DNA from 4 places in the Streptomyces sp. NPDC048566 genome. Region 3 is predicted to be linked to each of the others. Evidence: riboswitches for the same ligand, from Rfam matches in the RefSeq annotation. Region 3 holds a riboswitch; each other region holds the start of a gene.
What was found. Region 3 has a riboswitch for cyclic di-AMP ahead of ACGFS9_RS12365 (peptidoglycan DD-metalloendopeptidase family protein). Riboswitches for the same ligand answer to the same signal wherever they lie in the genome.

Region 1: linked by a shared signal. The riboswitch ahead of ACGFS9_RS03685 (transglycosylase family protein) and the one ahead of ACGFS9_RS12365 (peptidoglycan DD-metalloendopeptidase family protein) in region 3 are both predicted to bind cyclic di-AMP.
Region 2: linked by a shared signal. The riboswitch ahead of ACGFS9_RS01160 (NlpC/P60 family protein) and the one ahead of ACGFS9_RS12365 (peptidoglycan DD-metalloendopeptidase family protein) in region 3 are both predicted to bind cyclic di-AMP.
Region 4: linked by a shared signal. The riboswitch ahead of ACGFS9_RS00460 (M23 family metallopeptidase) and the one ahead of ACGFS9_RS12365 (peptidoglycan DD-metalloendopeptidase family protein) in region 3 are both predicted to bind cyclic di-AMP.

What each region holds. Positions count from the first base shown of each region.
Region 1 is NZ_JBICWL010000001.1:820,794-826,288, forward strand. It holds gene ACGFS9_RS03675 (cytochrome P450) at 1-387, shown strand, start outside; gene ACGFS9_RS03680 (transglycosylase family protein) at 561-1,550, shown strand; cyclic di-AMP (ydaO/yuaA leader) riboswitch at 1,734-1,922, shown strand; gene ACGFS9_RS03685 (transglycosylase family protein) at 1,928-2,626, shown strand; gene eno (phosphopyruvate hydratase) at 2,967-4,253, shown strand; gene ACGFS9_RS03695 (septum formation initiator family protein) at 4,375-4,851, shown strand; gene ACGFS9_RS03700 (DUF501 domain-containing protein) at 4,892-5,458, shown strand; gene ACGFS9_RS03705 (exopolyphosphatase) at 5,455-5,495, shown strand, end outside.
Region 2 is NZ_JBICWL010000001.1:278,864-284,358, reverse strand. It holds gene ACGFS9_RS01175 (hypothetical protein) at 1-107, opposite strand, end outside; gene ACGFS9_RS01170 (PP2C family protein-serine/threonine phosphatase) at 600-1,778, shown strand; gene ACGFS9_RS01165 (hypothetical protein) at 1,944-2,261, shown strand; gene ACGFS9_RS01160 (NlpC/P60 family protein) at 2,321-3,733, opposite strand; cyclic di-AMP (ydaO/yuaA leader) riboswitch at 3,742-3,912, opposite strand; gene ACGFS9_RS01155 (hypothetical protein) at 4,397-4,618, shown strand; gene ACGFS9_RS01150 (alpha/beta hydrolase) at 4,646-5,374, opposite strand.
Region 3 is NZ_JBICWL010000005.1:374,553-380,047, reverse strand. It holds gene ACGFS9_RS12380 (helix-turn-helix domain-containing protein) at 1-24, shown strand, start outside; gene ACGFS9_RS12375 (DUF6126 family protein) at 21-170, shown strand; gene ACGFS9_RS12370 (tyrosine-protein phosphatase) at 220-1,017, opposite strand; cyclic di-AMP (ydaO/yuaA leader) riboswitch at 2,204-2,361, shown strand; gene ACGFS9_RS12365 (peptidoglycan DD-metalloendopeptidase family protein) at 2,366-3,286, shown strand; gene ACGFS9_RS12360 (SGNH/GDSL hydrolase family protein) at 3,550-4,335, shown strand; gene ACGFS9_RS12355 (TetR/AcrR family transcriptional regulator) at 4,502-5,122, opposite strand; gene ACGFS9_RS12350 (Glu/Leu/Phe/Val dehydrogenase dimerization domain-containing protein) at 5,171-5,495, opposite strand, start outside.
Region 4 is NZ_JBICWL010000001.1:118,403-123,897, reverse strand. It holds gene ACGFS9_RS00475 (GNAT family N-acetyltransferase) at 1-121, opposite strand, end outside; gene ACGFS9_RS00470 (HPr family phosphocarrier protein) at 288-569, shown strand; gene ACGFS9_RS00465 (GntR family transcriptional regulator) at 795-1,490, opposite strand; gene ACGFS9_RS00460 (M23 family metallopeptidase) at 1,687-2,451, opposite strand; cyclic di-AMP (ydaO/yuaA leader) riboswitch at 2,465-2,623, opposite strand; gene ACGFS9_RS00455 (M16 family metallopeptidase) at 2,837-4,225, opposite strand; gene ACGFS9_RS00450 (M16 family metallopeptidase) at 4,222-5,495, opposite strand, start outside.

The DNA of each region.
Region 1 (5,495 bases), on a different contig from region 3:
GCCGGGGACCCGGTGCTCGTCGTGCTCGCCGCGGCCGACCGCGATCCCGAGCGCTTCGACGGGCCGGACACCCTCGATCTGACGCGGCGTGACAACCCGCACCTCGGCTACGGCCACGGCATCCACTACTGCCTCGGCGCGCCGCTCGCCCGGCTGGAGGGGCAGACCGCGCTGGCGACCCTCCTCACCCGCCTCCCCGATCTCCGGCTCGCCGTCGACCCGGCTGACCTCCGCTGGCGCGGCGGGCTCATTATGCGCGGTTTGCGCACGCTTCCGGTGGAGTTCGCCCCGGTCGGGCCGTCCGCGACCGCTTCGCCCGGTGCGTCCGTACAGCGCTCCGGCGGGGAGTCCGGGGAGGAGGGGTGGACGCCGGACCGGTCGTCGTGACCCCGGCTGTCAACTGACACGCCGTCAAATCTGTGATCTTCACGTGATCTGCGCTGCATCGACTTGTGACAAGCGTTCGAGTCCGGATACGTTCACCCATCAATGCGGCCCCGGCACCGATCACTTCGCCGTGGGTGCCGCACTCACCCCGCTGTCACGCGAAAGGCTTCCGCATGCTCTCCGGGAACGGCCGTCATCGGCGCCCCCGTCAGGCCCCGGCCCTCATCGTCGCCGCGGGGGTGACCGGGTCGGCCATCGCGATCCCGCTGCTCGGGGCGTCGAGCGCGAGCGCGGCCGACGGCACCACCTGGGACCGGGTGGCGGAGTGTGAGAGCGGCGGAGCGTGGAGCGCCGACAACGGCAACGGGTACTACGGCGGGCTCCAGCTCTCCCAGGAGAACTGGGAGGCGTACGGCGGCCGGGTCTACGCGCCGACGCCCGACCAGGCCAGCCGCTCGCAGCAGATAGCCGTCGCCGAGAAGGTGCTCGACGGCCAGGGGCTCGCCGCCTGGCCGACCTGCGGGCCGCTCTCCGGGCTCAGCAAGAGCTCGGCCGGGGTCGAGGTCGACACGGGCATGGGTGACGGGGCGTCGGGCGACGGCGAATCCGATGCGACCGGACTGTCCACCTCGCCCGACTCGTCGCCTTCGCGGGGATCGTCCAGATCGTCCGACACGTCCTCTTCCGCGGAGACCGGTTCCCCCGAGGTGACCGAGAACACCACGAAGTCCGACACCTCGCGGAAGACGGAGGAGCCGGGCGGGGGCGCGACCGGTGACGAGACGCCCGACGAAACCGGCACGGCGGACAAGTCGGGCCGGAGCGGGGACGCTTCGGAACCCTCCGCGAGCGCGTCGACCGCGCCCGGGCGGCACCGCGGCGGCAGTGCCGACGAGGACGCGGCGGACGCCGACGCGGGCGCCCGTGCCGACGCCGCGGGCGGGCGGCACGCCTCACGCGGCGTGGACGAGGCGCGCGACGCGGACGGCGGCACGTATGTCGTGCGCGCCGGGGACAGCCTCTCGACGATCGCCGACACCCTGGACCTCGCGGGCGGGTGGTCCGGGCTGTACGCCGCGAACGAGCGGACGGTGGGTGCCGACCCCGACCTCATCCTGCCCGGTCAGAGCCTTGCTCTTGATGCCGAAACGGTCGAAAAGTAGCGGGAGTTCGCGTCATGGTTCGCTCGCTATTGTCCGGTTTGGCGCGAGTGAGACATGAGTCTCAGAAGCCCTGATCGTCTTTGAAAATACGGCGATCGACTGCTTACGGTCGTGATCGCTCGCCACCGCGGGCCCCGACGACCGCAACGCCGAATCCTGCCGGCGGCCGTACGGGAACAGTCGTCGCGTCAAGCGCCGTGGGCAGGAGCGGGGGACCCAAGGTAGGTGCCGCGAACGGGAGTCGACAGACGCCCGGGAGCGGCTAGGGGTAAAGCCGCGCGCCGAGGTTCCGGACGGAACCGGGTGGCGCGGCCGGGCACTCAACCGGCCCGAACCCGACAGCTCACCTCGCAGGCGTCGGTGAGGGGATCAACTCGATGCTGTTTTCCAGCAAGGGCAAGCACCGCCGCCCGAACAAGGCCACCCGTGTCGCCACGCTCGCCGGTGTCACCGGTGTCGCCATCGCCGCTCCGCTGATGGCGGCCGGCAACGCCTCCGCCGCGACCGCCTCCGAGTGGGACGCCGTCGCGCAGTGCGAGTCCGGCGGCAACTGGTCGATCAACACCGGCAACGGCTACTACGGCGGCCTGCAGTTCTCGTCCTCGACCTGGGCCGCGTACGGCGGCACCGCCTACGCCTCCACCGCCGACCAGGCGTCGAAGGCGCAGCAGATCGCCGTCGGCGAGAAGGTCCTGGCCGCGCAGGGCAAGGGTGCCTGGCCGACCTGCGGCACGGGCCTGTCGGGCGCCGCCTACGGCGGCGGCTCCACCGCCTCCACCCCCTCGGCCTCCACCGGCTCCTCGGCGTCCGGCGGCTCGCAGGACACCCGTTCCTCGGAGCAGCCCGCCTCCCGTTCGCAGGAGCGCCCGGCCGCGAAGAAGACCGTCACCACCCCGACCGGCAAGAAGGTCGAGAAGGGCGACGGCGAGTACAAGGTCGTCAAGGGCGACACCCTCAGCTCGATCGCCGCGAAGCACCACGTCGAGGGCGGCTGGCAGAAGCTGTTCAAGCTGAACCACGACATCGTGGACGACGCCGACGTCATCTTCCCGGGCCAGCAGCTCCACCTGAGCTGAGCCGGGCCGCGCCCCGGCCGGACGTGGCCGTCCTCGGCGGACGGCGGCCACCCTCCCGGCCGTGCGGCCCCTCCGGCCGAACGGTCGGCCCCCGGCCGCCCCGCCCTCAGGCGGGGCGGCCGGGGCCCCGCCCCTCGCGGGCTCCCCGCTCCGGTGCGTGTTCCCCCGTACGCATCCGGAGCGGGGTTTTCCATTTTGTTTTTGTTCCGATCGGGAACATTATGTACCGCGAGTTCTGCCCAAGGGGTGGTCGATCGGCTGGCCGATCCCTCCGGGCCGGTTAGGCTCGTCCCGCAGGGCTGGCCAAGCACTGCGTACCCGCGTCACATCCCAGAAGGAGATGCTCGTGCCGTCCATCGACGTCGTCGTAGCCCGGGAAATCCTGGACTCCCGAGGCAACCCCACGGTCGAGGTCGAGGTCGGCCTCGACGACGGCAGCACGGGTCGTGCCGCCGTCCCGTCCGGCGCCTCCACCGGTGCCTTCGAGGCCATCGAGCTCCGCGACGGTGACCCCAACCGCTACCAGGGCAAGGGCGTCGAGAAGGCCGTCCTCGCCGTCATCGAGCAGATCGGCCCGGAGCTCGTCGGCTACGACGCCACCGAGCAGCGGCTGATCGACCAGGCGATGTTCGACCTGGACGCCACCGACAACAAGGGCTCGCTCGGCGCCAACGCCATCCTCGGCGTCTCGCTCGCCGTCGCGCACGCCGCCTCCGAGGCGTCCGACCTGCCGCTCTTCCGCTACCTGGGCGGCCCGAACGCGCACCTGCTGCCCGTTCCGATGATGAACATCCTGAACGGCGGGTCGCACGCCGACTCCAACGTCGACATCCAGGAGTTCATGATCGCTCCGGTCGGCGCGGAGTCCTTCTCCGAGGCCCTGCGCTGGGGCGCCGAGGTCTACCACACCCTCAAGAAGGTGCTGAAGACCAAGGGCCTGTCCACCGGCCTCGGCGACGAGGGCGGCTTCGCCCCGAACCTGGAGTCCAACCGCGCCGCCCTCGACCTCATCGTCGAGGCCATCAAGCAGGCCGGCTACATCCCCGGCGAGCAGATCGCGCTCGCGCTCGACGTCGCGGCGTCCGAGTTCTACAAGGACGGCAGCTACGAGTTCGAGGGCAAGTCCCGCTCGGCCGCCGAGATGACCGAGTACTACGAGGAGCTCGTCTCCGCGTACCCCCTCGTCTCGATCGAGGACCCGCTGTACGAGGACGACTGGGCCGGCTGGAAGGTCATCACCGACCGGCTGGGCGACAAGGTCCAGATCGTCGGCGACGACCTGTTCGTCACCAACCCCGAGCGACTGGCCCGCGGCATCGAGGAGGGCTCCGCCAACGCCCTGCTCGTCAAGGTCAACCAGATCGGCTCGCTCACCGAGACCCTGGACGCCGTCGAGCTGGCCCAGCGCAACGGCTTCAAGTGCATGATGTCCCACCGCTCCGGCGAGACCGAGGACGTCACCATCGCCGACCTCGCGGTCGCCGTGAACTGCGGGCAGATCAAGACCGGCGCCCCGGCCCGCTCGGACCGCGTCGCCAAGTACAACCAGCTGCTGCGCATCGAGGAGATCCTCGACGACGCCGCCGTGTACGCCGGCCGCTCGGCGTTCCCGCGCTTCAAGGGCTGAGCACCACCCGCCCCGGAAGCGTCGTCCGTACGTCCCCGTACCCGGTCCCGTACCGTGTGCGGGGACGTACGCACGTGACGGGCCCGCACACGGCGGGCCCCGTACTGGGGAGGCGGGACTCATGGCCGTGAAGGACCGGGACCGGTTCTCCACCGCGACCAGGATCAAGCTGCTCGGCGAGCAGACTGCGGCCCGGGTCTACCGCTCCCAGACCAAGCGGCAGGCCCGCCGCTCCCGGCTCACCGGCCGGGCCGCGCTTCTCGCCCTGGTGCTGTGCTCCCTGGTCGTCGCGCTCGCCTACCCCATGCGGCAGTACGTCTCCCAGCGCGCCGAGGTCGCCGACCTCCAGCACCGCCAGGAGCAGGCCCGCCGCCGCGTGGAGCAGCTGCGCGACCTCAAGGCGCGCTGGCAGGACGACGCCTACGCCGAGCAGCAGATCCGGCAGCGGCTGCACTACGTCCTGCCCGGCGAGACCGGCTACATCGTGGTCGACCCGGACGCGACGCGGCAGACCCGGGCCGCACGGGCCGGCGCCGACCGCCCCTGGTACACCAACGTCTGGGACGGCGTGGACAAGTCAGACGCCGCCGACCAGTGACGAACCGCCGAACCGATCAGAAAGACACGTGACTCACGGCATGGAAACGCCACCGCCCACCACCGCGCGCACCGAGCCCACCGACGCCGACGTCGCGGCCTTCCGGCAGCAGCTGGGCCGCCCGCCGCGCGGACTGCGCGCGATCGCGCACCGCTGCCCCTGCGGACAGCCGGACGTGGTGGAGACGGCGCCCCGGCTCCCCGACGGCACCCCCTTTCCGACCACGTACTACCTCACGTGCCCGCGGGCCGCGTCCGCGATCGGCACGCTGGAGGCGAACGGGGTCATGAAGGAGATGACGGACCGGCTGGCCGCCGACCCCGAGCTGGCCGCCGCCTACCGCGCCGCCCACGAGGACTACATCGCCCGCCGCGACGCCATCGAGGTGCTGGCCGGCTTCCCGAGCGCCGGCGGCATGCCTGACCGGGTGAAGTGCCTGCACGTCCTGGTCGCCCACTCGCTGGCCGCCGGACCGGGTGTCAACCCGCTCGGCGACGAGGCCATCGCGCTGCTGCCGGAGTGGTGGCGCAAGGGGGCGTGCGTGACCGGCGTCGCCGAGGACGCCGCGACCTGCGCCGCCGCGCCGTCCGGGGAGGACGCCCAGTGACCCGGGTGGCCGCGATCGACTGCGGCACCAACTCGAT
Region 2 (5,495 bases), on a different contig from region 3:
ACCATGCGCAGCAAGAGCGCGTAGTCCGCCGGAGCCATGCGCAGGCGGAGCATTTCGAGGTACAGGTCGAGGGGCCGGTCATCCGGTGCCTGCTCTGATGCGTCCATGGAGCTTCGCCTTCCCCAATGTGGACGACATGATCGCGTCTCACCCCAGGATGCTGTGAATCGGCGCACACCGCCGGTCGAGATCGCCTCCCGGGAGGCCGTCGAGAGGGCTTGTGCCCAGCGTGCGCCCGGCGCAAGCCCCCTCGGGACGCATCCGCAGGACTCGGCCGTCCGGCGTCCGGGAGCCTCGGCCCCCTCGTGCGCGCCGGGCGCCGAGTCGCTCCCGGCCGTCCCGGCCGTCCCGGCGTGGCATCGGCCGGGGAAGCGCCGCCCGGTGCGGGCGGGCGGCCCCGCCGAGCGCTTGCACCGGGCACCGTCAGGTGGCCTGATGGAGGGACTGGTCCCCGGGTCCTGCCGCGGCCGGACGGTGGGACAGGGTCGGGTGCTCCGCCGAATCCACCGTGGGCACGACCGGGTCGCGGCGGGAGACGGGTGAATCAGGTGGCGGGAGCGGAGTTCGACTACGCGGACGTCTTCCGCGCGCTGCCCGGGATGGTCGCCCTGCTCACACCCGATCTGGTCTTCGTCGACGCCAACGACGAGTATCTGGGCTCCTCCGGCCGGTCGCGTGAGCAACTCGTCGGCCGGTACCTGTTCGACGTGTTCCCGGACCGGCCGGACGACCCCGCCTCCGACGGCGCACGCAACCTCGGGGCGTCGCTGCGCCGCGTGGTGGAGACCCGGGAGCGCGACGCGATGGCCCTCCAGCGCTACGACGTCGAGTCGCCGGAGCGGCCGGGGGTGTGGCACGAGCGGTACTGGAGTCCGGTGAACGTGCCGTTGCTCGGCGAGGACGGCTCGGTGATCCTCCTGGTCCACCGGGTGGAGGACGTCACCGAACTGATCCGGGCCCGGGGGCGACGCACGGACGTCGAGCGCGCCGGCGTCCTGGAGGCGGACCTGTTCACCCGCGCCCGGGAACTGCAGGAGATCAACGAGCGGCTGCGCAAGGCGCACGCCCGGGAGCGGTCGGTGGCGCTCGCGCTCCAGGACGCGCTGCTGCCGGCCGCTCAGTACACGGGCCCGCACCGGGCGGCCGTGCGCTACCGGCCGGCCACCGGGGCGCTCAACGTGTGTGGGGACTGGTACGACCTGGTGGACCTCGCCGACGGGCGGATGGCGATCGCGGTGGGGGACGTGGTGGGCCACGGGCTGTCCGCCGCGTGTGTCATGGGCCAGTTGCGCAGCGCCCTCAGCGCGGCGTGCCGGGCCTCGCGCGGTCCCGCCCGCGCCCTGGAGGTGCTGGGTCTGTACGCGCGTTCCGTCCCCGGCGCGGAGTCCACCACCGCGGTGGCCGTCGCCGTGGACTGGCGGACGCGTACGGTCACCTACAGCAGTGCGGGGCACCTCCCGCCGCTGCTGCTCCGCGGCGACGGGCGGGTGGAGTTCCTCGACCGGGCCACCGATCCACCGCTGGGCGCCCGGCCGGAACACGTGGCCCGCCCCGAGGCGGGCACCGGCTTCCGGGTGGGCGACACGCTGGTGCTCTACACGGACGGGCTGGTCGAACGGCGCCGGGAGGACATCGACGTCGGCATCGGACGACTCGCCGCAGCGGTGTCCGCTCACCGGGGCGACGATCCCGAGGCACTCGCCGACGCCCTGCTGACCGAACTCCTGCCGCCCGGCGGGGCCACCGACGACACGGCCCTGGTGATCCTGCGGCTGTGAGCCGTCGGGTCGCAAACAGCCGGCTCCGCGTGTCCGGCCGGGCGTTCGGAGCCGGGTGTTCCGGCGCGAAGAAGACGCGGGTGACCGTCACAATGCGGGGTATACGGGCGATCACATCGCCGACCGCACCTCAAGGCCCGCGGGGCACGCACGCTAGGAGTTCCTGTGACCACCTACGTCATCACCGTTCCCGGGACGTTCGTCCACGGCGTCTCGGAGGCCTCCCGCGCAGACGTCGAGCGCAGGCTGCGCCCTCAGGACCCGCAGAACACGGACCTGGGCGAGACCGAGGAACTGAGCCTGCTCACCGTCGACGAGAACCACACGTTCTCCGTCCGTCTGGAGGTCGAGGCCGCCGACCGGCGCACCGCCGAGGCGGAGGCCGTCCGGCTCGTGTCCGGTGCCCTGCGCGAGAGCGGCCTCTCCGAGAACGACGCCCCGCTGGGCCCGGCCGCCGTCACGGGGATCGACAGCGATTTCTGAGCGGACGGCAGGACGGCGCGGCCGGCGGCGGAGTGCTCCGTGGCCGGCCGCGCCGTTCGTCAGACCGGGCGGACGACGCGGTGGACGGCGGCCGGGCCGGTCCACTGCACCGGCTCCTCGGTGATCCGGCCGCCGGGGCTGGGCGCGTGCACCATCACGCCGTCGCCCGTGCACAGGCCCACGTGGCTCAGATCCTCGTGGAGGAAGACCAGGTCTCCCGGCAGCATGGCCTCCGGCGCGATCTCCGGCCCGATCCCCGACTGGTCCTGGATCGTCCGAGGCAGCAGCACACCGGCGCTCCGCCAGGCGGCCCGTGTGAGCCCCGGGGAATCGTACGAACCGGGTCCCGACGCTCCCCGGACACACGGCCTGCCGAGCTGGGCCCGGGCGAAGGCCACGGCCTCCGCGGCCCGGGTGTCGTAGCCGGTGACCGGCGGTGCCGCGAGGACCGCGGTACCGCCGGTGTCGAACCCGGCGTCCGGGCCGGCCGGCCAGGGAGCGCCCGGCGCGGGCCGTTCGGCGGCCGCGGGCCACACCGGACGCGGGTCCGCGTACGGCGCCGCGGCCGGGTCCGACCAGGGGACGGTCGTCGACCAGGGCTCGAACGGGATGCCCGGCTCCGGGGCGCCCTGCACCGGCGCGCGTCCCGTGTCCGCGGCGGGCCACGGGAAGCCGTCGGCCGAGACCGGGGCGACGGGCGCGGCCGGCAGGGACCCGGTCTCCCACGGCGCGAAGCCGGCCGACGGGGCCTCCAGAGCGGCCGGAGCGGATTCCGCCGCCGGGTACGCCACCGGCAGGGCGGCGTCGGGCCGCGCGGCGTGCCGGCTCAGCATCTCGCGCGCGGCCACCAGTTGGCGCCGGGCACGGTCCTTGCGGAACCGTGGGGAGGACGGGTCCCCGGACTCGGGCCGGGCCGGCCCGGGAGTGGGCCAGGGCGTGCCGCCGGTGTCGGGTGCGGTGAGGGCGGCCTCGGCCGCCGGTGCGGACGCGGGGGCCGCGGTCAGTTCGAGAAGGGGGCGGGCGGTGAGCTCCGCGCCGGGGGCGGGGGCCGGCTCGGCGCCGGGTCCGGCCGTCAACTCCGCCACCGGACGGGGACCTTGCCCCAGCTGCGCGGCCGGGAGTTCCGCGGGGAGTGCCGCATCCCGCGCCGTCCGGGGGGGCGCGGGATGCGGCAGCGGCTCCCGGCTTGCGGGAAGCACCGCCGCGACGGTGGGCCCGAGCCGGGACCGCGCGCCGTCGAACCACTGGCGCATCAGGTCCTCCCGGGCCGGATCGGCGGCAGCGGGCTCCGCCGCGGCGGGCCGTGGGTCGGCGGGCCCGCGGGCGGCGGAGCGGCGCTCGACCCGGCGGGAACGGGCCGCAAGCGCCCGGGTCGCGTTGAAGTTCCCGGTGTCGTCCTCGGCCCGGTCGTAGAGGGATGCGAGCCGCCTGCGGACTTCTTCGCCGCTGGGCTGGGTGCGTTCCGGCGCCATGGGGTTGGCACTCCTTCCGTCATCCGCCTACCGGGTTAGCTGTCGGGTTCGGGCGGACGGCTGTGGAAGGTGTGCCCTACGGCCGCTGCCCGTGCGGCAGCCGGCCGATTCACCCCGGGTTCGGTGGGTCCCCGGCTCCGGCCGCCGCGGGGACGGGCCGAACTCGGCGGAGGCCGCACCGCCCGGCGTGCTGTCGCCGGAGGGAATCGGACGGCCGGACGTCAACTTAGCCAAGTTGTGCACCCCGTGTGAAGATCCACGTCCCAGATGTCCGATACGTTTTCGTGACCTTCATCGCATCGCCGCGCTGCGCGACGTCGGGGGCACGGTCGGTCGGCGAACCGGCCTGCGACACGGGCGGGTTCGACGGAGCGACTTCCGGGGCGAGGCCCCGGGGCGCCGGCGAGGACCGGTCCGCCCACCCGGCGGCGCGGCCACCCGCCGGGAGCGTGCGGCTCGCCCGCCCTGGTCCGCGGGGACGCCGCAGGTGCGCACAGAACTGGCGTTCCCTGACAGCTTGTTCGGCATCGGCGGCTGTCGATGGCCGGGCTCTGACCGGATTTGGCCGACCTGGCCGGATCTCCTCCTCGGCCGCGCGTCCGCCCTACCGTCGACAGGGCAGAGGCCCGCCGGCGGCCACGAGAGCGAGTCGAGGATTCCCCCGTGCACGATGCACCGATCTACGCCCAGTTGGTCGCCGAACGCGGTGACATACCGACACTCGTACGGAGCGAAGCCCGGCGGCTGCAGCGCGACTTCGAGTGGATCCTCAGCTGGGATCCGTCCACGGGGGGACTGCCCGGTTCCGCACCGCGCACACCGGCGGGCACACGCCGGCCCTTCTCCCCGGGCCCCGATCCGGCCGACCGACTCGACTCGGCGTAGGACCGGTCCCCCGGTGCGAACCGGGGCTCAGAGCACACCCGGGCGGCCGTCCGGCCCCGCCGCGGGCAGGACGCCGTCCGCGCCGTCGGCGCCCGGCAGCAGCGCGGCCACCGCGGACGCCGTGACCCGGTGCCAGGTCCGGGCACGCCGCAGCATCGCGTGGTCGCCCCCCGCGACCCGCACGGCGCGTGCCGTGGAGCCCTCCCCCGCCGCCCGTCGGACCAGGGCGAAGGACGCCGCCGCGTCGGTGATGCGGTCCCGGTCCCCGTGCAGCACCACCAGGCGCGTGTCGCGCAGGTGGGCGACCGGCTCGCCTTCGGGGCACCAGGGTGCCAGGGCGACCACCGAGCGGACCTGCGGCGCCGCCGCGGCGCGCAGCGCCGCACGGCCGCCCATCGAGTGACCGACGAGCACGACCGGCACCTCGCCGACCATTTCGGTGAGTTCGGCGAGTGCGCGGTGCACGTCGGCGAGCGGGTCGGCGGCGCTTCCGTTCCAGCCGCGGACGCGGTAGCGCACCTCGGCGACCACGACGCCGGGGTCCGGCACGGACCGCAGGACGGAGCGGACGAACGGCCGCATGCGGAGCCGGGAGACGTGCCAGGGCCGCGACGGGGCCAGGCTGTCGGCCCGTCCGCCGTGCAGGATCAGCACCGCGGCCCGCGCCGGTCCCTCCTCCCCGCCGGGCATCCGGTGCGGCGCCAGCGCCGTGAGGCCCCGGGCCGTCCCGGGCCGCGTTCCCTCGCGGTCGGACATCCTCGCGGAGCCTCGCATGGCACCTCTTCACCGTCGGGGCGCCTGGACGCCGCTGCCTCGTCCGCCGACGACGGTCGCCGGACACCGGATATCCGTAGCCCGATCGCCCGCGGTTTGGTCA
Region 3 (5,495 bases):
CCCGACCCGGGAGGGACGTCATGACCGAACCCACCGAACCGCGCGAGCGGTCCATGGAGGAGAAGTTCCCGCGCGCCCTGTGGGTGCGGCTGATCATCTACGTCGCCGTCGGCCACCTCTTCGCGGCCTTCGTCTACCTGCTGTTCACCCTGGGCGCCCGCAACCAGTAGCGGCGGGCACCCCGCGCGGGCACGCGGGGTGCGGACCCGCGCGGGCGCTTCAGTCCAGCAGACGCTCGCGCAGCCGGTCGCGCAGCGCTGGGGTCAGCCCCAGCCCCCGCTCCAGGTACGGGTCGACCCCGCCCCAGGTCTCCTCGATGGTCTCGAACGCGGCCGACAGGTACTCGGCACGTGCGTCGAAGAGCGGGCCGAGCAGCTCCATGATCTCGGGGGAGTAGGCCGAGGCGGCGGAGCCGCTGCGCCGCACCTTGTAGCGCCGGTGCGTGGCGTTCGACTCCAGGTAGTCGGCGACGATCGCGTCGCGCTCGACGCCGATGGCGAGCAGGGTGACCGCGATCGAGAGGCCCGCGCGGTCCTTGCCCGCCGCGCAGTGCATCAGCACGGGCACGCTGTCCTCCGCCATCGACAGCAGCACCCGGGAGTGCTCCGCGGTGCGCTCCCGGACGATGGTGCGGTAGGAGCCGACCATGCGGTCCGCTGCCTTGCCGTCGCCGAGTATCGCGCGCAGCTGGTCGAGGTCGCCGTCCCGCACCATCTTCCAGAACTCGCTGCCGTCCGCCGGGTCGCTCAGCGGGAGGTTCACGTTCCGCACGCCGGGCAGCTCCACGTCCGGGCCCTCCAGCTTCTGGTCCGCGGCGTTGCGGAAGTCGAAGATCGTGTGCAGGCCGAGCGTGGCGAGGAAGGCGGTGTCCTGCTCCGTCGCGTGCGCGAGATGGCCGCTGCGGAACAGCCGCCCCGGGCGCACCCGCCTGCCGTCCGTGGTGGGCAGGCCGCCCACGTCGCGGAAGTTGCGCACGCCGGCCAGCTCGGGCTCGGTCGACGGGACCTGCTGCGTCACGGGGGCTCCTCATCGTCGGCCGCCCGCCGACCGGCCGGACCCGGCGGCGCCCGGCGGCTGCTGTCTTCGGTCGCCTTCCCGACGATACGACATGGGTTCCTGAGGCAATGAGTTGTCCACAGGCGTTGCCTCCCCGCGCTCCCGCGCCGATGACGTCGATCCCTGCTCGCGCCTGCCCGCATCGGTGGGGGACGGACGGTCGAGACCGGCGCGGACGGCCGGACCCGGCGGCTCACCGGCACGACGAGCGGTCGCGCGCTCCGGCGGTGGCGGCCGGATCGACCTCGGGGTGCCGGCCCGCACCGACCGGGATGTGGACCTCCCGCAGCACCGATCCGCTCGGCCGGCTCGCCATCGACCCGCTCGCCATCCAGCACGGCTTCGGCCGGGTGCACCGGCCCGGATCACGGCGGCCCGGGTCACGGGCAACCCGATCACCCTGCCCGACGGCCGGGCCGGTTCCCCGCGCCTCCGCTTCGTGAGCGCCACGGCGGAGGTGCCGGGCGTCGGTACCGGGCGTCGGTGGCGGCCTCATCCGACGGAGCGAGGCCGAGCCGGCGCGGGAGCGGGAGTGGGGTGCGCTCCACAGGGAGATCAGGCCCGTCGTGCAGCAGGCGACCTCTACAGGCTGCGCGGCCCGGAGAGCGGACTCGGTGGCGTGCGGGAGGCGCCGCGGCGAGGCCGTGGTCCTCGCCGGGGCTCCGGAAGAGAGCCGGGGCGAGCGGCCCGCCCCGCTCCGGCTGCGCGGACTCGACGGGCGGGGATCTGCGAACAGGTCGAAACGGGCGAAATGTGCAGCGATGTGCCGCTGTGTCTTTACGGATTGTCCGTCGGTCCGTGCGGCGACCTCGACGCGATGGTGATCCGACTGCGCCACATCCGGCCCTTCTGTCCCTTTTGTATCCTTCATTCCAACTGGCCCTGGAATGGGGCGGCATGGGGTGCGCCGCGTGAGCAGGGTCATATTCGTGACGATGCGTTGCCGAGCGCCCATTCCAACGGGCCTTTGAATACGGGCTTCTTGAATGTCCGGAAAGATCGTCTTTCCACGGAGTGTGACCGCGAATTCCGCATGGATCAAGAAAGGGAGGCGTGGGAAATCCGCACCCAGTTGTCCGCGCGCTCCCCTCTCGCCTACGTTCTGCCTCAATCCGGACGGACGCCCAATCCTGCCGCCGCCCGGAATTCCGCACACTCACCCGTACACGGCAGGAGCGGGGGACCCACAGGTTCCGCGCCTGGTCCGGATTCCGGAACAGGCTAGGGGTACAGCCGCGCAGCAGCGCGGCCGGGCATCTCCAGCCCGCACCCGACAGCTCACCTCGCAGGCGCCGGAGAGGAATTCGCCATGCCCGCGAAGGGTAAGCACCGCCGTCCCAAGTCCCTGCGACTCACCCGCACGATCGCCGCGGCCGGCACCGGTGGCGCCGCACTCGCGCTGCCGCTGCTGGGAGCCACCGGCGCCCACGCCGCGACCCCCGCCGCCGCGCAGCACACGCAGAAGGCCGCCGCCGTCGCGCCGGCCGCCGCCAAGGCCGCCGCGCCGAGGACGTACGCGGTGAAGGCCGGAGACTACCTCGCCAAGATCGCCGGCGAGCAGCACGTCTCCGGGGGCTGGAAGAAGCTCTACGCCGACAACCGCTCCGCCATCGGCGGCGACCCGTCCCTGATCCACCCGGGCCTGAAGCTCTCGCTCGGTGCGAAGGCCGCCGCCCCGAAGGCCGCTGCTCCTAAGGCCGCCGCCCCGAAGGCCGCTGCTCCTAAGGCCGCCGCGCCGAAGACCGCGCAGGCCAAGCCCTCCGCCGCGAAGGCGGACACGGCCGGTACCGCCGCCAAGGCCGCCTCCACCAGCACCGGTTCGGGCTACACGCTCCCCGTGGCCGGCGCCACCATCGGCACCAACTACCACGTGGCGGGCAGCATGTGGTCCAGCGGCTACCACACCGGCACGGACTTCGTCGTCCCGACCGGCACGACCATCAAGTCCATCGCCGCGGGCACCGTCGTCTCCGCCGGCTGGGGCGGCGCCTACGGCAACCAGGTCGTCATCCAGCACGCCGACGGCCGGTACTCCCAGTACGCCCACATGTCGTCCCTGTCGGTCTCGGCGGGGCAGAGCGTGACCGAGGGCCAGCAGATCGGCCTCTCCGGCGCGACGGGCAACGTCACGGGACCGCACCTGCACTTCGAGATCCGCACCACGCCCGACTACGGCTCGGACATCGACCCGGTCGCGTATCTGCGCTCGCACGGCGTCGCCCTCGGCTGACCCGTGCTCCCGGTGACCTGCTCCTGACGGCAGGACCGCCTCCGAAGGCCGGACCCCACGATCCCCGGGGTCCGGCCTTCGGTGTGTCCGCCCGCGCGGCGGACGTCAACAGCCCCGGCGGAGGCTCTATTCCGCGATCGGCCACCTGGGGACGCGTGGTCTATCTCACCGGCCGTCAACCCCTCCCTACGGTCGCGTAGCTCACATCCCGCGGTGAATCATGGGCCGATGTGGCAGACCATTCGAAGAGTGACGGCAGATCAGTGATCGGGTCGTACGTCGCGGTGGGGGACAGCTTCACCGAGGGCGTCGGCGACCTCGGACCCGACGGCGCCTTCGTCGGCTGGGCGGACCGCTTCGCGGTCCTGCTCGCGGACCGGCGGCCCGAGGGCGACTTCGCGTACACCAACCTCGCGGTGCGCGGGAAACTGCTCGACCAGATCGTCGAGACGCAACTCGTGCGCGCCAAGGAGATCGGCCCGGACCTGGTCTCGTTCTGTGCGGGCGGCAACGACATCATCCGGCCCGGTACCGATCCCGACGACGTCGCGGAGCGCTTCGAGCGCGCGGTCGCCGACCTCACCTCGGCCGTCGGCACGGTGATGGTGACCACCGGTTTCGACACCCGTGGCGTGCCCGTGCTCCGGCATCTGCGGGGCAAGATCGCCACCTACAACGGCCACGTGCGGGCCATCGCGGACCGCTACGGCTGCCCCGTCCTCGACCTGTGGTCCCTCAGGACCGTCCAGGACCGCCGGGCCTGGGAGGGCGACCGGCTGCACCTGTCGCCGGAGGGGCACACCCGGGTGGCGCTGCGGGCCGGGCAGATCCTCGGCCTGGAGGTGCCGGCCGACCCGGACCAGCCCTGGCCGCCCCAGCCGCCGCGCGGCACCCTGGAGGTGCGCCGCGACAACATCCACTGGGCCCGCGAGTACCTGGTCCCGTGGATCGGCCGCCGGCTGCGCGGCGAGTCCTCCGGAGACCACGTCTCCGCCAAGGGCGCGCTCTCCCCGGACGACATCAAGACGCGCATCGCGTCGGTGGCCTGACCGGGCACCGGCGGGCGGCGCCCCGGGTCCGCGGACCCGGGGCCGGCCGCCGCGGGCGGTGCCGGCCGGGCCGCGGGCACGTGGGCGCGGGTGCGGCGCACCCGCTCCGGGTGGCGGGGGCCGACGTCCGCGGGCGGCCCGGCCGGTGACGGGGTGCGGCGGCCGATCAGCGCGGGCTCGACACCGACTCGACGCGATCCAGGCACAGTTCGCGCGCCAGCGCCTCGTCCGCCCACTGCTGGGTGCGGGCCCGCGACACGGTGCCTCCGTAGGCGGTCATCTGGACGGCCAGGCCGTCGAGCAGGGCGGTGAGGCGCAGTGCGGCGCCGGTCGGATCGGGGCACCGGAACTCGCCCGCGGCCACCCCTTCGGCGATCACCTCGGTGAGGGCCGCCTTCCACTGCCGGTCGAGGTCGCGGGTGACCTCCAGCAGGGCCGGCTCGCGCAGGGCGGCGGCCCAGCCCTCGATCCACAGCCGCCACCCCTTGGCCTGGCCGGTGGGCGCGTACCAGCGCACGGCGCTCCGCAGCCGGCGCAGGGCGGTCGTACGGCGGCCCAGCAGCTTGCGCAGATGGGCGAGGTCGTCCTCGGCCGCGTAGGTGAAGGCCGCGGCCACCAGCTTCTCCTTGGTCGAGAAGTGGTAGAGCACCAGTGCGTTGCTCACGCCGAGGGACGAGGCCACGTCGGCGATCCGTACCGCCGCCACGCCGCGTTCCTGGATCTGCTCGACGGCGGCCCGCAGCAACTCCTCGCGCCGCTCGGCCACGCTCAACCGCACTCTCGCCACGCGCCAACCCTACACACGCGTCCCGGTCCGGCCGGACACGCGTTCGCGTCATCCGTACCAGCCGAACCGCTCTGCGATGGCCGGCAGCCGGTCGGCGGCGATCGCGTGGGCGGCGACGCGCGGTGACGTCCCGTCGGTCTCCGCGCGGCCGAGCGTGCGCCCGACGAGTGCGCGCAGGGCGCGGCGGATGTGGGCGAACGCCTCGTCCGCGTCGGCGTCGATGTCGCCGAACAGCGTCCACCACCACCACGCGTTCGTCGCGGAGTTGACCACCACGTCCGGCAGCACGGTGACCCCGCGGGCCGCCAGCAGGTCCTCCGCGTCCGGCAGGACGGGCATGTTGGCGGCCTCGGCGATCCAACGCGCCCTGATC
Region 4 (5,495 bases), on a different contig from region 3:
TGACCAGGCGCTCCGCGTCGTCGGTCGTGATGGGTCTGACGCGGGCGGTGCCGCCGTCGCGCAGCACCACGTCGGCCTCCCAGTGCGCGGGGTACTCGTGCCGGTCCGACGGGGTCTGCATGGGCCCCAGACTACGGCTCGCGCAGGACAGCGGCGCGAGGCACTCTGTGGGATACGGCGTCGCGACGGGCCGCCGTCCGCGGGCGGGGCGCGGCACCCGTCCGGGCACGCTTCCCGATATGGGACACTGGTCTAGACAACCCTGAACACCTGAAGGGCAGCATCACATGGCTGAGCGCCGCGTCAACGTCGGCTGGGCTGAGGGCCTCCACGCCCGCCCCGCCTCCATCTTCGTCCGGGCCACCACGGCCTCCGGTGTCCCCGTGACGATCGCCAAGGCCGACGGCACCCCCGTCAACGCGGCCTCCATGCTGGCGGTCCTCGGCCTGGGCGCCCAGGGTGGCGAGGAGATCGTCCTCGCGTCAGACGCCGAGGGCGCGGACGCCGCTCTCGACCGCCTGGCCAAGCTGGTCGCCGAGGGGCTCGACGAGCTGCCCGAGACCGTCTGAGCCGGCCCACGAGGCCCGCGGGCGCCACACGGCCGAGCCGCGCCACCCTGCACCGGGGGCGCGGCTCGGCCGTTTCCGCACACCGGTCCGAGAATTCCCCGGAACGGCACCCGGGCCGCGCCGCCCGGAACGAAAGGAGCGCACTCCGGAATGTCGGGCACACGAATGAAGCGGCGGCAGAATAGTCGGCCACCCGAATAACCTTCTTTGTATACGGCGCCCATGTTAATGGCGTTGGCCCGTCATGTTTACGGGATGTTGCGAAGTCCTCACACGGTCCTGGCGGTCGCCGCCCGCGGGAAATCGGAGCCGGTGCGCCGGCGCCGAGCGCTCCACGTGCAGCGCGGTGATCGCACGGGCCCGCTCCCCGTCCCCGCGGGCGACCGCGTCCACGATGGCGCCGTGCTCGGCCCAGGACTCCGCGGCATTGGCGGGCGCCTCCACCAGGTACATCCACGCGATCTTGTGCCGCAACTGGGACAGCGTCGACGTCAGCGCGGGGCTGCCCGACGCCTGGGCGAGCGTCTCGTGGAACCAGCCGCCCAGGGAGCGCAGGTCCTCGCTGTTGCCCCGCCGGGAGCGCTCCTGGCCGAGCCTGACCAGGCCCCGGAGCACCTTGAGGTGCGCCTCGGTGCGGCGCTGCGCGGCCCGCGCGGCACCCATCGGCTCCAGCAGCATGCGCATCTCCAGCAGATCCGCCGCCTCCTGCTCGGTGGGCTCGGCCACGCACGCCCCCGCGTGCCTGCGGGTGACGACGAACCCCTCGGCCTCCAGGGTGCGCAGGGCCTCGCGCACGGGGACGCGCGAGACGCCGTAGCGCCGGGCGAGCAGTTCCTCGGTGAGCCGGCCGCCTCGCTCGTAGACGCCCGCCACGATGTCGTCACGGATTGCCGTGCATACCGAGTGCGCCGGAATACGCATGATCCGACCTCCGCTTTAATCCCCGCGAAACGCCATCGATTGACGCTTGTTCAGCGACTCTATTGCAGGAAGCCTTAATTTCCGATGGGAGGACCGAATCCATGGATATTTTTTGGCCAGGCGACCCCGGAAACGACGATGCCCCGGCTCGGTGAGCCGGGGCATCGAAATCGGCGGAGAAGCGGCGAAGCGGTCGTCAGACGTTCACGCCGTGCGAGCGGAGGTAGGCGACGGGGTCCATGTCGGAGCCGTACTCGGCGCTGGTGCGCGCCTCGAAGTGCAGGTGCGGTCCCGTGGTGTTGCCGGTCGACCCGGAGAGCGCGATCTGCTGCCCCGGGGTGACCGCCTGGCCGACGGAGACCCCGATCGACGACAGGTGCCCGTACATGGTGTACGTGCCATCGTGCATCTTGATCACCACCTGATTGCCGTAGGCACCGCCCCAGCCGGCCGTGACGACGGTGCCGGCCCCGACGGCGTGCACCGAGGTGCCCGACGCCGCGTGGAAGTCGACACCGGTGTGGCTGCCGGAGGACCACAGGCTGCCGCCGGCCTGGTAGCCGGTGGAGACGTAGGAGCCGGGGATGGGCGTGACGAAGCTGTTGAGCCGCTTGCGCTCGGCGGCGCGGGCGGCACGCTCCTTGGCCTCGCGGGCCTGCGCGGCCTGCTCGGCGGCCTTCTTGCGCGCGGCCTGCTCGGCCTTCTCCCGCGCGGCGGCCACGTCGGCCGCGTGCTGCTGGGCGGCGGCCTGCTCGTCGATCTGCTCGGCGACGGAGCCGCCGATGGTGACGGCCTGGGTCAGTCCGGTCTGCTCGACGGAGGACTCGGCGGCGAACGCCGGGGCCGCGAGGGTTCCGAGGACACCGGTGGTGGTGAGGGCCGCGACGCCGACGGCGTTCTTCGTGCCGCGCTGAACGCGGCCCGGACGACGATGCTTCCCGGTGCCACAGGTGAACGCCATGAAGGGGCTGGTCCTTTCCTTCCTTCTCGCCTACCGGGTTAGCTGACGGGTTCGGAGCAGGAAGGTCTCCTACGGACCCCCTCCGGGAGGGCGTCCGATTCACCCCAGGGACTGCGTGTGGGTCCCCGGCTCCCCTGGCTCGCGCCATGCGGGGACTCGGCGATGACTGTCCGGTGCCGCGGGCGCGGCGCACTGCCTGACGAACAGCCGGACCGACGCTAGACGCGGCGTCTTTCGAACAACAAACGGATCACGTTTTTTGTAGCGCATCCCACAGCGCAGAAGCCAACCTCCGTACCAATACGGACATCTTGGCGACGATGTCCGCGTAAAGGAGGGCCCTGGCGACGCATCGGTCACCAGGGCCCATCTCGGTCACACGGTCCTACTCGGCGGAGACGACGCTGACTTCGCCGATGCCGAGCGCCCTGACCGGCTCCGCGATCCGGGCCGCGTCGCCCACCAGGACCGTCACCAGACGGTCCGTCGGGAAGGCGCTGACGGCGGCGGCGGTGGCCTCCACCGTGCCGGTGGCGGCCAGTTGGCGGTACAGGGTCGACTGGTAGTCGTCCGGGAGGAACTGCTCGACCTGGTCGGCGAGCGTGCCCGCGACGGCGGCGGCGGTCTCGAACTTGAGGGGCGCCACACCCACCAGGTTCTGCACGGCGACGTCGCGTTCCGCGTCCGTCAGCCCCTCGGCCGCCAGCGTGCGGAGGACCTTCCACAGGTCGTCCAGAGCCGGGCCGGTGTTCGGCGTGTCCACCGAGCCGCTGATCGCGAGCATGGCGGCACCGGAGCCGTCCGGGGCGGAGCGCAGGACCTGCCCGAACGACCGCACGCCGTAGGTGTAGCCCTTCTCCTCGCGCAGGACGCGGTCCAGGCGCGAGGTGAGGGTGCCGCCGAGACAGTACGTGCCGAGCACCTGGGCGGGCCACACACGGTCGTGCCGGTCGGCGCCGACGCGCCCGATCAGCAGTTGCGTCTGCACGGCGCCGGGACGGTCCACGATGACCACGCGTCCGGTGTCGTCGGCGTGCACCGGCGGCACCGGGCGCGGCTCGGCGGACGAACCCGTCCAGGAGCCCAGGGTGTCGCCGAGCAGGGCGTCCAGGTCGACGTCCGTGAGGTCACCCACGACGACGGCGGTGGCCGTGGCGGGACGGACGTGCTTCTCGTAGAAGGACCGTACGGCCGCGGAGTCGATCCGCTCGACGGTCTCCTCGGTCCCCTGGCGCGGGCGCGACATGCGGGCCGTCGCGGGGAACAGCTGCCGGGACAGCTCCTTGGCCGCGCGGCGGGCCGGGTTGGCCGTCTCGTGGGGGATCTCGTCGAGCCGGTTGCGCACCAGCCGCTCGATCTCCCCGTCCGCGAAGGCCGGGGCGCGCAGGGCGTCGGCGAGGAGCCCGAGTCCCTTGGCCAGGCGCGAGACGGGCACCTCCAGGGAGAGCCGGACCCCCGGGTGGTCGGCGTGCGCGTCGAGCGTGGCGCCGCAGCGCTCCAGCTCCGCGGCGAAGTCCTCGGCCGAGTGCTTGTCGGTGCCCTCGGAGAAGGCACGCGCCATGATCGTGGCGACGCCGTCCAGCCCCTCTGGCTCGGCGTCCAGCGGTGCCGCGAGGATCACCTCGACGGCCACGACCTGCTGGCCGGGGCGGTGGCAGCGCAGGACGGTGAGGCCGTTGCCCAGGGTGCCGCGCTCGGGCGCGGGGAAGGCCCACGGCTTGGGCCGGCCGGCCTGCGGCTGCGGATGGAAGTCCATGGTGGCGAGCTCGGTCACTTCGCCGCCTCCTCGTCGGTGTCGTCAGCGGCGTCGGTGGCTTCGGGGGCGGTGGGCTCGTAGACGAGCACGGCGCGGTTGTCGGGCCGCAGGCGGGCCGCGGCGACCTCCCGGACCTCGTCCGCGGTGACCTCGAGGACGCGCTGCACGGCGCTCAGGGCCAGCTGCGGGTCACCGAACAGGACGGCGTAGCGGCACAGTTCGTCCGCCCGTCCGGCGACCGTGCCGAGCCGGTCCAGCCACTCGCGCTCCAGCTGGGCCTGCGCGCGCTCCATCTCCTCGGCGGTGGGGCCCTCCGCGGCGAACCGCGCCAGCTCCTCGTCGACGGCGGCCTCGATGACCGGGACCTCCACGTCACCGGACGTCTTCACGTCCAGCCACCCCAGCGAGGGCGCCCCGGCCAGCCGCAGCAGACCGAAGCCGGCCGCGACGGCGGTGCGGTCGCGGCGGACGAGACGGTTGTAGAGCCGGGAGGACTCTCCGCCGCCGAGCACGGTCAGCGCCAGATCCGCGGCGTCGCACGCGCGCGTGCCGTCCTCCGGGAGGCGGTAGGCGGCCATCAGGGCGCGGGCCGGCACCTCCTCCTCGACGACCTCGCGCAGCTGCCCGCCCATGGTCTCGGGCAGCGCGCCGTCCCGCGGGGCGGGCTTGCCGTCGTGCCCGGCGATGGAGCCGAAGTACTTCTCGACCCAGGCGAGCGTCTGCTCCGGGTCGATGTCGCCGACCACCGACAGGACGGCGTTGTTGGGCGCGTAGTAGGTGCGGAAGAACGCGCGGGCATCCTCCAGGGTGGCGGCGTCCAGGTCCGCCATCGACCCGATCGGCGTGTGGTGGTACGGGTGGCCCGCCGGGTAGGCGAGCGCGGTCAGCTTCTCGAACGCGGTGCCGTACGGGACGTTGTCGTAGCGCTGCCGGCGTTCGTTCTTCACGACGTCGCGCTGGTTCTCCATCGACTCGTCGTCCAGGGCGGCGAGCAGCGAGCCCATGCGGTCGGCCTCCAGCCAGAGGGCGAGCTCCAGCTGGTGGGCGGGCATGGTCTCGAAGTAGTTGGTGCGCTCGAAGCTCGTCGTGCCGTTGAGGGAGCCGCCGGCGCCCTGGACGAGTTCGAAGTGACCGTTGCCGTGGACCTGGTGGGAGCCCTGGAACATCAGGTGCTCGAAGAGGTGGGCGAGTCCGGTACGGCCCTTGACCTCGTGCCGGGAGCCGACGTCGTACCAGAGGCACACCGCCGCGACCGGGGTCAGGTGGTCCTCGGAGAGCACCACGCGCA